DNA from 2 places in the Enterobacter sp. 3U4 genome. Region 1 is predicted to be linked to the other one. Evidence: predicted binding sites of a transcription regulator. Region 1 holds the regulator's gene; the other holds the start of a gene.
What was found. The regulator LexA, encoded in region 1, represses DNA repair genes until DNA is damaged. The targets are predictions, from matches to a motif close to TNCTGTATGTACATACAGNA.
Positions count from the first base shown of each region.

Region 1 (6,457 bases):
TGATATCATCAATCTTATCGCGCAGATTGTCCTTATCCGAAATCTGAGCGCCAATTGACGGCAGAATAACGGTTACATCATCATCCGGCTTTGCCTTTGCCAACAGCGCCGGGTTTATCAATACTGCACTGCCATAGCTCCCTGCCGCAACGCCTGTTCCCCCCATTGCGTCACCGCGCGCTTCTGTCCAGGTATTGGCTGCTCCCGCCTGATTTGCCATAAACAAGGAAACAGCGATACTCACCACCGAAAATTTAAAATTTTTTTTCACAGTATGCCCGTTATAGTCTGTTATGAAATAACCCCTGTCTGTTATCACCCAAACAGGAACGAACTATTGCTGTGAATAAGTAGTAAAAGACCCGCTATTTCTATCCCTAAGTAAAACTCCCTTACGGCCTGTTATATTTTGTGACGGCCCTCAATATTTATAGAAGAGGAAATTATTTTTTCCCAGGTTTTCCATCATGCGGCCCAAAAAACTGTGGGGGATGGTCTACCCAGCGATCTTCCCGCGTGGCGGCATACACCGGGTTGAGGGGGTAGTAGATGCGATTGTGCTTCTTGTTGGCCTCGCCTACGACCAGCAACCGCACCTCTTCCTCCGTGTTGTTGATAAAGGTGTGGCAGATCCCGGTTCCGGCAGGAAACCCCACGCTGTCGCCCGGTTCAAGCTTCCATAAATAGCCATTAATCCACGCCTCTGGATAACCTTCGAGCACATAAATGAACTCTTCTTCATCGCTTTCCGCATGCGGGTAGGACGTCCTGCGCCCGGGCGGTAAACGCTCATGATGGATACCAATGCGCCCGAGCCCAAGCTTGCGAGCCAACGGGGCGCCGATAGAAAAAAGCTCATCGCTATCTGGATAGGTCGAATCATCCGCGCCTTCCACGTCGCGCCAGTGCCGAATACAGTCAGGTTTTTTCATTGTTTATTTCCCGGTTTGCAATGGGTCAGGTATAGCACAGACTGGCGGATCTCGGCGTTTTTAGCAGAACATGATAAAGTGGGGGTTTTCCGTCCTATAACATCCGGGGTGCTAAATGGATAAGTCCACAAAAGAGCTGTTAGCGCAGGCCGAAAAGCTGTGTGCGCAACGCAATGTGCGCCTGACTCCGCAGCGCCTTGAAGTCTTACGTTTGATGAGCCTGCAGCAGGGTGCTATCAGCGCCTACGATCTGCTCGACCTGCTCCGCGAAAGCGAGCCGCAGGCGAAACCACCGACCGTCTATCGCGCACTGGATTTCCTGCTGGAACAAGGATTCGTGCATAAAGTTGAGTCCACAAACAGCTATGTGTTGTGCCATCTGTTCGATCAGCCCACCCACACGTCGGCGATGTTTATCTGTGACCGTTGCGGCGTGGTGAAAGAAGAGGCAGCGGAAGGCGTGGAAGATATTATGCATACGCTGGCGGCGAAAATGGGTTTTGCCCTGCGTCATAACGTGATTGAGGCGCACGGGCTCTGTTCCGCGTGCGTGGAAGTGGAAGCCTGCCGTCATCAGGACGCCTGTCAGCACGACCACTCTATTCTGGTGAAGAAAAAGCCGCGTTAACGGCAAAAGAAAAGGCGGCCTTGAGCCGCCCTGTGGGTTATTCAGCGTTACCAGCGGTAGTCGTTACGGGTTTCCCAGTCTTTGACTTCGTTTTCCGCCTGATCTTTCGCGTAGCCGTAACGTTCCTGAATTTTACCGACAAGCTGATCGCGTTTACCTTCAATGACGGTCATATCGTCATCGGTCAGCTTACCCCACTTTTCTTTCGCTTTACCTTTGAACTGCTTCCAGTTGCCGCCGATTTCATCTTTATTCATCATCGTGTCCTCTTAGTTAAGCGTCGGGTCGTAACGTCCGTTACGTTCTTTTCTGCTGGACGTGATAATTATTGTAGTTAAGGATTCGGCAGTTGATTTCATATTCGGAATCTTTAACCGTCACGATATATCGTGACGTGAAGAGAACCAGGTATCGTTTTGCCAGTGGCGGTGCCAGATAAAAGCCAGCGATATCCCTCGCAGCGAGAGGAAAACGGCCAGGGCCAGCCACAAGCCGTGATTACCCAGCCAGGGAAGCGTTAGCAGCGTCAGGCCAAACCCTGCCGCTGCGACCGCCATGCTGTTGCGCATTTCAGCCCCGCGCGTCGCACCAATAAACATGCCGTCCAGCAGATAACACCAGACGCCGACCACCGGTAAGACGACTTGCCAGATGAGATAGTGGCTCGCCAGCTCGCGCAGCGCAGGAAGAGACGTAAGCAATGCAACGATCTGCTCACCAAAGCAGGCGTAAACCAGGCCGAACGCCAGCGCCACCAGCCCAGACTGACGGCAGGCTGCCCGCCAGACGTCCCGAAGCTGCCCGCTTTCGCGCGCGCCGTACGCCTGTCCGGAATGCGCTTCAACCGCATAGGCAAAACCGTCCAGCGCGTAGGCGGTAAAGGTCAGAAGCGTCATCAATACTGCATTGACCGCAACGATTTCTGGCCCCAGCCGAGCCCCGAAAACCGTCAGCGCGCCGAAGCAGAGCTGAAGCAGCAGCGAGCGCAGCATGATGTCACGATTGAGGGCCAGCAGCTTACGGATATTGCCGCGCCATGCGGTTTTGAGCTGCGCAAGGGAGATCCCGCGCATCGCCAGCACGCGCCAGACCATCCACAGACCAATGATAAAGGTTCCGTATTCGGCAATTGCCGTCGCCAGCGCCGCGCCCTGCACGTTCATATGCAGGCCCATTACCAGCCAGACATCCAGCACAATGTTGAGAAGGTTGCCTACCACCAGCAAAATCACTGGTGCACGGGCGTACTGCACGCCCAGTAGCCACCCGAGCAGAACCAGGTTAGCCAGCGAGGCGGGTGCGCTGAGCCAGCGGATTTCAAGGAAACGTCGCGCCTGCTCTAATACCGCCTCGCTGCCGCCAACAACATGGAGCGCAAGGTCGATCAGGGGAGTACGTAATAAAACGATTAACGCCCCCGCGCCAAGCGCGAGGATCAGCGGCTGCACCAGCGCGCGCGCCAGACGCAGCGGATCTTTTGCACCATAAGCCTGTGCCGTGAGCCCGGTGGTGCTCATGCGCAAAAAGAGCAGCAGCATAAACAGGAAGCTGGTTGCCGTCGCGCCAATCGCCACGCCGCCAAGATAAACAGGCGAATCAAGATGACCAATAACGGCAGTATCGACCAGACCCAGCAAGGGAACCGTAATATTGGAGAAGATCATCGGCAGAGCAAGACGCCACAATGCCTTATCGGATGCCGTCAGCAGTGACATGAAAAAATACCGGGAGTGGGGAATGAATCAGGCTACAGCGGTGCCATAGCCTGTCGGGAAGAGGTTACAGCCATTCACCGTTGCGGATCACCCCAACCGCCAGTCCTTCGATAGAGAAGTTCTGTTCGCGGAGATCGACCACAATGGGTGAAAACTCGCTGTTTTCAGGCAGCAACTGTACGCTGTTACCCTGTTTTTTCAGACGCTTAACCGTCACTTCGTCATCAATGCGCGCCACAACCACCTGGCCGTTTCGCACATCCTGCGTTTTGTGCACCGCAAGCAGATCGCCGTCAAGAATGCCGATGTCTTTCATCGACATACCGCTAACGCGCAGCAGGAAATCAGCGCTCGGTTTGAACATGCCAGGATCGACCTGGTAATGGCCTTCAATGTGCTGCTGAGCCAGTAAAGGCTCACCAGCAGCAACACGGCCTATCAGCGGAATGCCCGTCTCTTCTTCCACCAGCAGGCGGATGCCGCGTGACGCACCTGAAACAATCTCAATCACGCCTTTACGCGCCAGCGCTTTCAGGTGTTCTTCAGCAGCATTCGGAGAACGGAAGCCCAGACGCTGCGCGATTTCCGCACGCGTGGGTGGCATACCCGTCTGGCCGATATGATCCCGGATGAGATCAAACACCTCTTGTTGCCTGGTCGTTAACGCTTTCATTCCGCCCCCTGGGTGTATATACAGTTATGCTGTGAGTATATACAGTCAAAGGCGATTTTGGAACCAAAAACTGCACAAAAAACCAGGGACTTAATTATTCCTCGAGGCTCATCGGAAATGTGACCAAAGCAGCGTGACCCAGGTGATAACGGCAGTGATAATCGCCAGCAACACGGCAGCAGAGCCCATGTCTTTTGCGCGGCCAGAAAGCTCGTGGAAATCGGAACCAATGCGATCAACAACGGCTTCAATAGCGCTATTAAGAATTTCCACTATCATCACCAGAAGCACGGAACCGATAAGAAGTACGCGGGTAATAGCATCAACATCAAGGAAACAGGCGACGATCACCGCGATGATAGCGGCGACGCCCTCCTGGCGAAAGGCGGCTTCGTTGATCCACGCGGCACGGAAACCTTTCCATGAATAACCGGCGGCTTTGATGATACGCGTTAACCCAGTGGTATTATTGGCCATTAAAAGAACCTTTTATGAAAAAAAGCGTCAGTAACAGGAACTGTAGCGCGTTTCGCTACAGCCTGAAGTATGACGGGTAACAACAGAAATTTTGCGCGCTTTCTGTTATCCTTGCGCCGCAATTGCATTATTAACCAGAGGCTTTACATCGTTTATGTCCGGCTGGCCACGAATTTACTACAAATTACTTAATTTACCATTAAGCATCCTGGTAAAAAGCAAGTCTATCCCAGCAGAACCCGCGCTGGAATTGGGGCTCGATACGTCACGTCCCATTATGTACGTTTTGCCTTATAACTCGAAGGCTGACTTACTGACGCTTCGCGCCCAGTGTCTGGCGCATGATTTACCTGACCCGCTTGAACCGCTGGAAGTTGACGGTACATTGCTGCCGCGCTACGTGTTCATTCACGGTGGACCTCGCGTGTTTACCTATTACACGCCAAAAGAAGAGTCCATCAAGCTGTTCCACGACTATCTCGACCTGCACCGCAGCAATCCCGATCTGGATGTGCAGATGGTGCCGGTATCGGTGATGTTTGGTCGTCGTCCGGGCCGTGAAAAAGGTGAAGAGAATCCGCCGCTGCGCATGCTTAACGGCATCCAGAAGTTCTTCGCGGTCTCCTGGCTGGGACGCGACAGCTTCGTGCGTTTCTCCCCTTCCGTTTCGCTGCGTCGAATGGCGGACGAGCACGGCACGGACAAGATCATCGCGCAAAAACTGGCGCGCGTGGCGCGTATGCACTTCGCCCGTCAGCGCCTGGCTGCCGTAGGGCCGCGTCTCCCGGCGCGTCAGGATCTGTTCAACAAGCTGTTGGCATCCAAAGCGATTGCCCGCGCCGTTGAAGACGAAGCGCGCAGCAAGAAAATTTCGCATGAGAAAGCCCAGCAGAACGCCATTGCGCTGATGGAAGAGATTGCAGCGAACTTCTCCTACGAGATGATTCGCCTGTCCGATCGCATTCTCGGTTTTACCTGGAACCGCCTGTATCAGGGCATCAACGTTCATAACGCCGAGCGTGTACGCCAACTGGCGCATGATGGCCATGAGATTGTCTATGTTCCCTGCCACCGCAGCCACATGGACTACCTGCTCCTTTCCTACGTGCTCTATCACCAGGGGCTGGTACCGCCGCACATTGCTGCCGGTATCAACCTGAATTTCTGGCCAGCAGGTCCGATTTTCCGCCGCCTGGGCGCCTTCTTTATTCGTCGTACCTTCAAGGGCAACAAGCTCTACTCCACCGTGTTCCGCGAGTATCTGGGCGAGCTGTTTAGCCGCGGCTATTCCGTCGAGTACTTCGTTGAGGGCGGTCGTTCCCGTACCGGACGTCTGCTCGATCCGAAGACCGGCACGCTGTCGATGACCATCCAGGCGATGCTGCGCGGAGGAACCCGTCCCATCACGCTTGTGCCAATCTACATTGGCTATGAGCACGTGATGGAAGTGGGCACGTATGCCAAAGAGCTGCGCGGTGCGACCAAAGAGAAAGAGAGCCTGCCGCAGATGCTGCGCGGCCTGAGCAAGCTACGCAATCTCGGTCAGGGCTACGTGAACTTCGGCGAACCAATGCCGTTAATGACGTACCTGAACCATCACGTTCCCGAGTGGCGCGAATCCATCGATCCTATCGAGGCGATTCGCCCGGCCTGGCTGACGCCAACGGTCAACGGCATCGCGTCCGAGCTGATGGTGCGCATTAACAACGCCGGTGCGGCTAACGCCATGAACCTGTGCTGTACGGCTCTTCTGGCTTCGCGTCAGCGCTCGCTGACCCGTGAACAGCTCACGGAGCAGCTGGATTGCTATCTGGACATGATGCGCAACGTGCCGTATTCCGTTGATTCAACCGTGCCTTCTGCTACCGCCAGTGAGCTTATCGATCACGCGCTGCAGATGAACAAGTTTGAAGTCGAAAAGGACACGATCGGCGACATCATCATTCTGCCGCGCGAGCAGGCAGTTCTGATGACCTACTACCGCAACAACATCACCCATATGCTGATGCTGCCGTCGCTCATGGCGGCTATC
Region 1 covers NZ_CP136665.1:3,723,050-3,729,506, forward strand. The annotation lists gene RVY89_RS17760 (conjugal transfer protein TraF) at 1-271, opposite strand, end outside; gene RVY89_RS17765 (cupin domain-containing protein) at 444-932, opposite strand; gene zur (zinc uptake transcriptional repressor Zur) at 1,048-1,560, shown strand; gene RVY89_RS17775 (CsbD family protein) at 1,608-1,817, opposite strand; gene dinF (MATE family efflux transporter DinF) at 1,938-3,275, opposite strand; gene lexA (transcriptional repressor LexA) at 3,340-3,948, opposite strand; gene RVY89_RS17790 (diacylglycerol kinase) at 4,057-4,425, opposite strand; gene plsB (glycerol-3-phosphate 1-O-acyltransferase PlsB) at 4,580-6,457, shown strand, end outside.

Region 2 (6,457 bases), 1.4 Mb from region 1:
GACCGAATTGGTCCACAGAGCCGGTGATCGCAATGTTCTGATTGATGGGCACTTCTGCCAGGGCGCTGATTAAGGCGCACAGCTCGGCCATAGAGGCGCTATCGCCATCCACTTCGCTGTAGGACTGCTCAAACGTCAGCGAGGCGGAGAAGGGGATCTGTTGCTCAAGCTGCAGCTCTGACATCAAAAACGCCTGCATGATCATCATGCCTTTCGCATGAATGTTTCCGCCCAGCTCGGCTTTCCGTTCGATATCGGTAAATTCGCCATCGCCAATATGCACAACGCAGCTGATACGGGACGGCTCCCCGAACGCGCGCGGATGGCCAGGAAATTCAATCACCGACAGAGCGTTGATCTGCCCGACGCGTTCGCCTTCGGTTTCCACCAGAATTTGTTCCAGCAGAATTTCATCCTGCATACGGTCGGCAAGATAGCCTTCTCGCCACTCGCGCTGAGCCAGCATCTGAGTGAGCTGTTCTCCAGAGAACGCCCCGTTACCGCTGATCACACCTACTTCACGCAGCTGTTTGCCGATCCAGAGCGGGCAGAGTGGCAGCGTTTCCTGGTCACCGGTGTAGCGTACCGCTTCGCGGATTAAGCCCGGCCACGCGTCAGCCGCAGGCGTTGGCAGCGCAAAACGTTCGGCAACGGACATCACCCACTGGCACCACTGTGCCATATCGTCGGCATCGGCAATCTGGATATTGTCTTCGTATTCGCTATACACCGCCTGCTCAGCCAGTTCAGGCTCCATTTCCTGGAAGTCCGCCAGCGATTCACGGTCGCCCGTCAGCACGACGGTTAGCGACAGCGGCATTGACGGAACGGAGACAGGCAGAGGACGAGACTCATCGTAGCCGACCCAGTCGAAACGCTGCTGGTGTACGATGGTTTTCAGACGCATCCACAACAGCGGCTGCGAGAGCAGGGTACGCAGTGAGATGATGAGAACACCGCCATTTGCGCGATGTACCAACCCCGGCTGCAGCGAAAGTTCGCCGTTAAACTGGCGCAGGCAACCAAAGAGTTGTTCCGCCTCGACCCAGTTAGCGGTAATCACTTCGCCCTTAGCGGCAAAACGGCCATCGGCCTGCGCCGCCGGCTCGAAAGTGACATCATGTCCCGCAATACGATACTGGCCGCCAAAAACGGCGTTCGCTTCCGGCTTCAGCTGGCGCACGGCATCTCCGAGCAGCGTCAGGTATTCCGCTTCTTCCGGGGCCTTGAGCAGCATAAAGGGCGCTGTTGCCCATGGGCTTAACACCTGCTCCAGCGCATAATGCAAACGAGGCTGCGTATCGCTAAGGATGAATTCGTGTTCTTTTGCGAGTTCGGGCTGTGCAAACAGTTCCTGGTAACTTTCGGTATCCGGAACAAGGTCACGCCATGCAAGTTTCGTAATGGTCAAAGTTGATGTTTTTTAGTCAGATGTAAAAGCGTGGAGTATACCGTAAGCGGGGGGCTGTACCCAAGCAGGATTGGGGATTTCGACAGGGTGATTGGCTGCATTCAATCACAGGATATGATTTCTTTTCAGCAGATTGCTAAAAAACTGATATTCTGAACAGAGTTACGTGGTAACACTGAGATCGCAATGAAATATCAACAACTGGAAAATCTCGAAAGCGGCTGGAAATGGAAGTACCTGGTCAAAAAGCACCGTGAAGGGGAGCTGATCACCTGCTACATCGAAGCCAGCGCTGCGCAAGAAGCCGTGGATATTTTGCTGACCCTCGAAAATGAACCGGTACAGGTTAACGGCTGGATTGAGAAACACATCAATCCTGCGTTATTAAACCGGATGAAGCAAACTATCCGCGCGCGACGCAAACGGCATTTTAACGCTGAGCATCAGCACACTCGCAAAAAATCAATCGACCTGGAGTTCGTTGTCTGGCAACGCCTTGCTGGGCTGGCACAACGACGGGGCAAAACGCTGTCAGAAACCATCGTGCAGTTGATTGAGGATGCCGAACATAAAGAGAAGTACGCCAATCAGATGTCGACGCTGAAGAATGACCTTCAGGCTCTGTTGGGTAAAAAATAGATTTTAGTTTTCTGCAGACAATAAAAAACCCCGCATGGCGGGGTTTTTTTATAAGACGATAACTTATGCCGCTGGCTGAGTTACAACGTCTTTGATGCCTTTAACTTCGATCTCTACGCGACGATCTGGAGCCAGGCAGTCGATCAGTGCAGCGCGAGCTTTCACGTTGTCACAGGTGTTGCCAGTAACTGGGTTAGATTCGCCCATACCACGTGGGGAGATCTTGTTAGCTGGGATACCTTTGGAGATCAGGTAATCAACAACAGACTGAGCACGTTTCTCAGACAGTTTCTGGTTGTAAGCGTCAGAACCGATACGGTCGGTGAAGCCCAGAACCACTACAGAACCGTCTTTAGGATCCAGGTTGCTCAGCTGGGTGTACAGCTGATCCAGTGCCTGCTGGCCTTCTGGTTTCAGAGTCGCTTTGTTGAAGTTGAACAGAACGTCAGACTTCAGAGTGAAGTGCTTGGTCTGTACTTCTGGAGCTGGAGCCGGCGCTGGAGCAACAACTGGTGCTGCTTCTTCCTGCTGGCCGAAACGGTAGGAAACACCTACGCTCAGCATGCCGTTGTCTGGACGAACACCTACGGTGTTGCCGTCGCCGATGTTGTTAACCCACTGGTATTCCAGACGGGTAGCGATATCACGGGTCATAGCCCACTCAACGCCACCAGCGAATACTGGGGAAACACCGGTATCGTGGTTGTCACCAGCGATGTTGTTGCTGGAGTCTGCGCGCCATACCATGCCGCCCAGACGGGTGTACACGTCCAGATCGTCAGTGATTGGGTAGCCCAGTTTAGCGGTCAGCTGAACGCCCTGTGCTTTGAAAGCGCCGTTGATGGTGTCGCCTTTGTATGGCATACGACCTAACCAGTCGTAACCCATTTCAAAACCAACATACGGGTTAACCTGATAGCCACCGAACGCACCTGCACCAAGCTGGCTCTCGTGAGTTGGGCCATCATTGTTCAGGCTGCTGTTGTACCAGCCGGTGTCGTGGAACTGAGACCAGCCCAGTTTACCACCTGCATACCAGGTATTATCTTTCGGAGCGGCCTGCGCTACGGTAGCGAAGCCAGCCAGTGCCACTGCAATCGCGATAGCTGTCTTTTTCATTTTTTGCGCCTCGTTATCATCCAAAATTCGCCATGAAAGTCTCAGAAGAGAATCACGGTTAAATCCTTCACCGGGGGGCGTGGTCAAATATAAATCTACCGATATCTTCGGCTTAGGCCGAGCACCCCTGGCGATGTAAAGTCTACAACGTAGCTGAAAACTTACAAGTGTGAAGTCCGTCAGGCATATGAAAAAAAAAGTTCCGTATACCGATTATTTAACATTTTTCGAACGAATTTTGTGCAATAAAATTAAGGAGAACCGCACCAGACAAGCCTTGCCGCAATTTTCAGTCAGGGAACTTTAGTGTCATCTTGTAGTCAAAAAAAATTCCAGGAAAAATCTTAATTTCACTCAATGATACAAATTCGAGTGAATTTTTAGCCCAGAAAGTTGTCCTCTGCGGTAAGAATCCGATCGAACAGGACGCATAATGAACCCGATCGCATTCCCTTCTTCAGCTGCTTCAGTCAGACGGAAATGTTCCTCTTCCGTCAATTCTTCCGGTAACCATCCAATCACCACGCTGTAATTTCCAGTGCGTAACGCACGGATCATCGACTCAACGGTATCGCAAGGCGAGAGCTGGTTAATTTGCATAACCTTGGTGAGCGGAAGGCCTGCGGACTGAACCCACTCGCGGCTCAGCTTTTGCTGAGGCGTGAGCCAAAGCTGCCAGCGCGATTGCTGACCGAGCTGTTGTAATAACGGCAATAACAGAAGTTGCGTCAACAGGGGCTGGTCTTCACGATAAACCACTTCACTGATAAGCCCTGTGGAAACACGCTCGACGGAATTCTGCGGGACATTGCCTGCTGCAGAAGAGAGAGAGATTGCGCGATTTGCATAGCCTGAAGTGTGCATATTCATTCCAGCCCTGTAGTTACTGTATGAATATACAGTAACCCCTGTGTGCCCAAAGATCAACCTCATTTTCGGAAAGCGACTCGCAAAATTCATTCAATCTTGATGCCCCTCGAAAATTCATCTTGCTCAACGGCGATAAGTTGCCTATTTTCCTGCTAACGGATCCGCTAGTAAGAAATTTTGTTGTTACGTTATGATTTTTAAGGGAAATATCATGAAAAAGATATCTTATGAACGGATTTATAAATCCCAGGAATACCTCTCCCCGTTGGGCGAGATCCATCATCGTGCGCTGTTTGGAGGCTACACCCTCGCGGTGGATGATGCGGTTTTTGCCATGGTTTCTGATGGCGAACTTTATCTTCGGGCCTGTGAGGAGAGTGCAAAATACTGTGTAAAAAATGCCTCCTCTTTTTTGACGTTGATGAAGCGAGGCCGCCCGGTGCTGCTCAACTATTATCGTGTGGATGACGGATTATGGCAGGACAGGGAGCGATTGCTTCAGCTCTCCTCGTTTGCGCTCAGTGCGGCAAGAAAAGAGCGCAATCAGCGCCATCAGCGAAACCGCCTTAAGGATCTGCCAAACCTGACCTTTCAGCTTGAGGTTTTGCTCTTTGAAGCAGGCATAACCAACGAGGAAACGCTGCGGGCGCTGGGTGCCAGAGCGAGCTGGCTAAAGATGCGGGCAAAGAACAAAGCGCTCAGTATTAAAGTTCTCTTCGCGCTGGAAGGGGCTATCGAAGGGCTGCATGAGGCGGCACTCCCGGCAGGCATTCGCCGGGAGCTGACGGAGTGGTTTAATGCGCTGCCTGAGCCACAGGAGAATCACTCCTCCAGGTAGCGATTTGCTGTTGCAGCCGGCAAATTTCAGGCAGCAGAGCGATAAGCAGGCCTATCTGCTGAAGAACAAGCGGCGCTTTGCTGTCATTTCCTGGGTCTAGATGCGCAATGCGCTGAGCCAGTTCATCCAGCGTCTGCTGAACGCGCGGCTCATCGGCTGGTCGGTGATGAAGCGCGTCATCAACATAGCAGACGGCGTCATCGAGCAGGTTGAGAATACCCGGGTTAGTGAGTTTCTCACGGTGGGCCCCCAGCGTCGAAATATAGCTGGTGAACGTATGGTTCAGGCAGAGCAGGCGGAACGCAGTCTCTCGAATCTCCGCCGTGGCGCGAGGCTCCGTTGACATGTTAGAGACAACGGAGGCCAGTTCTGCGTCGCTGTTATGCGCATCGCGACGAGCTATCCGGTAAGCCAGGCGGTTATCGCGCCCCTGGTGATACTGCTCCAGGATAGCGTCAAGGTATCGACAGTTGGCGTTCATCGCCCGGTCTACCACGCGCGGCAAATTGCGGAAACGCCAGTCCGGCCAGATAAAGCTGACGGCGGCCCAGGCAATCGCGCAGCCAATCAGGGTATCGATCACGCGGGGCAGGGCGACTTCAAACCCTTCACCCAGCAGGTTAAAGCAGAGCAGCACCAGCAGCGTGATGAACATGGTTGCATGGGCGTACTGCACGTTGCGAAACGCGAAGAACAACACGCCGGTGATCACGATCAGGATCAATTGACCTTCAACGGAGGGCACGAAATAGAGCACCGGAAGGCCGATCGCGACGCCAACCAGCGTGCCGATAATACGCAGCGCAAGACGGTGTCGGGTGGCGTTATAGTTTGGCTGGCAAACGAACAGGCTGGTCAGCAGGATCCAGTAGCCGTGGTGCAGCCCGGTTATCTGGATAAAGGCATAACCCACGCACAGCACCAGCGACATTCTCACCGCATGGCGAAAGAGAGCCGACTCCGGCGTAAAGTTGCGGCTCAGCCGTAGCCACATATCGCTAACGCTGTGCACGCTGTCATCAGCAAGCTGGTTTTCAACCTCACTGCCCGGCTGCGCCATCGCCTGTTCGGACTCAATTGTCGCCAGCTGCGCGTCAATCGCGCGCAGGTTGTTCAGCAGAAAGCCCAGCGCCTTGATGTGCTCCGGTGACGTTCCGCTGGCCTGAACGCGATCGAGCGCCGCATCAAGGTGGCTGAATACGCGTTCAAAGCGGGGGTCATGCTGATAGGGCGTGCGTAGCAGAATAGAGCGAGAGAGCTGCTGGCACACCTGGGACTGCATGGACAGCAGGCGCTGGAAGCGGAACATCACGTCGCTGTAGCGGAACTTCTCGCGCAGGGCGGCATACTGAACGTGCGAGGAGCTGGCGCGTTCATGAATATCCTGGGCGGCAAAATAGTAGTGTAAGGTCCTTCGCGTTCCGCGCTGACCGCGATCCCCACGCAGACGGGTAAGCAGAGAGGCTTTTGTCTGATTAAGGGTGGCGACAAGCTGGCCGTTTGCCAGCGCCAGATCGTAGAGCGGAGCCTGGCTTTCTTCTTCGATATCCGGGTCGAACAGGCGGGATTTCAGTTCCAGA
Region 2 covers NZ_CP136665.1:2,330,183-2,336,639, reverse strand. The annotation lists gene RVY89_RS11255 (AAA family ATPase) at 1-1,411, opposite strand, end outside; gene matP (macrodomain Ter protein MatP) at 1,598-2,050, shown strand; gene ompA (porin OmpA) at 2,114-3,169, opposite strand; gene sulA (SOS-induced cell division inhibitor SulA) at 3,524-4,033, opposite strand; gene RVY89_RS11235 (TfoX/Sxy family DNA transformation protein) at 4,251-4,877, shown strand; gene yccS (YccS family putative transporter) at 4,834-6,457, opposite strand, start outside.
Region 2: sulA (SOS-induced cell division inhibitor SulA) is a predicted target of LexA. The motif match lies at 4,054-4,073, and genes of this name have one in related genera.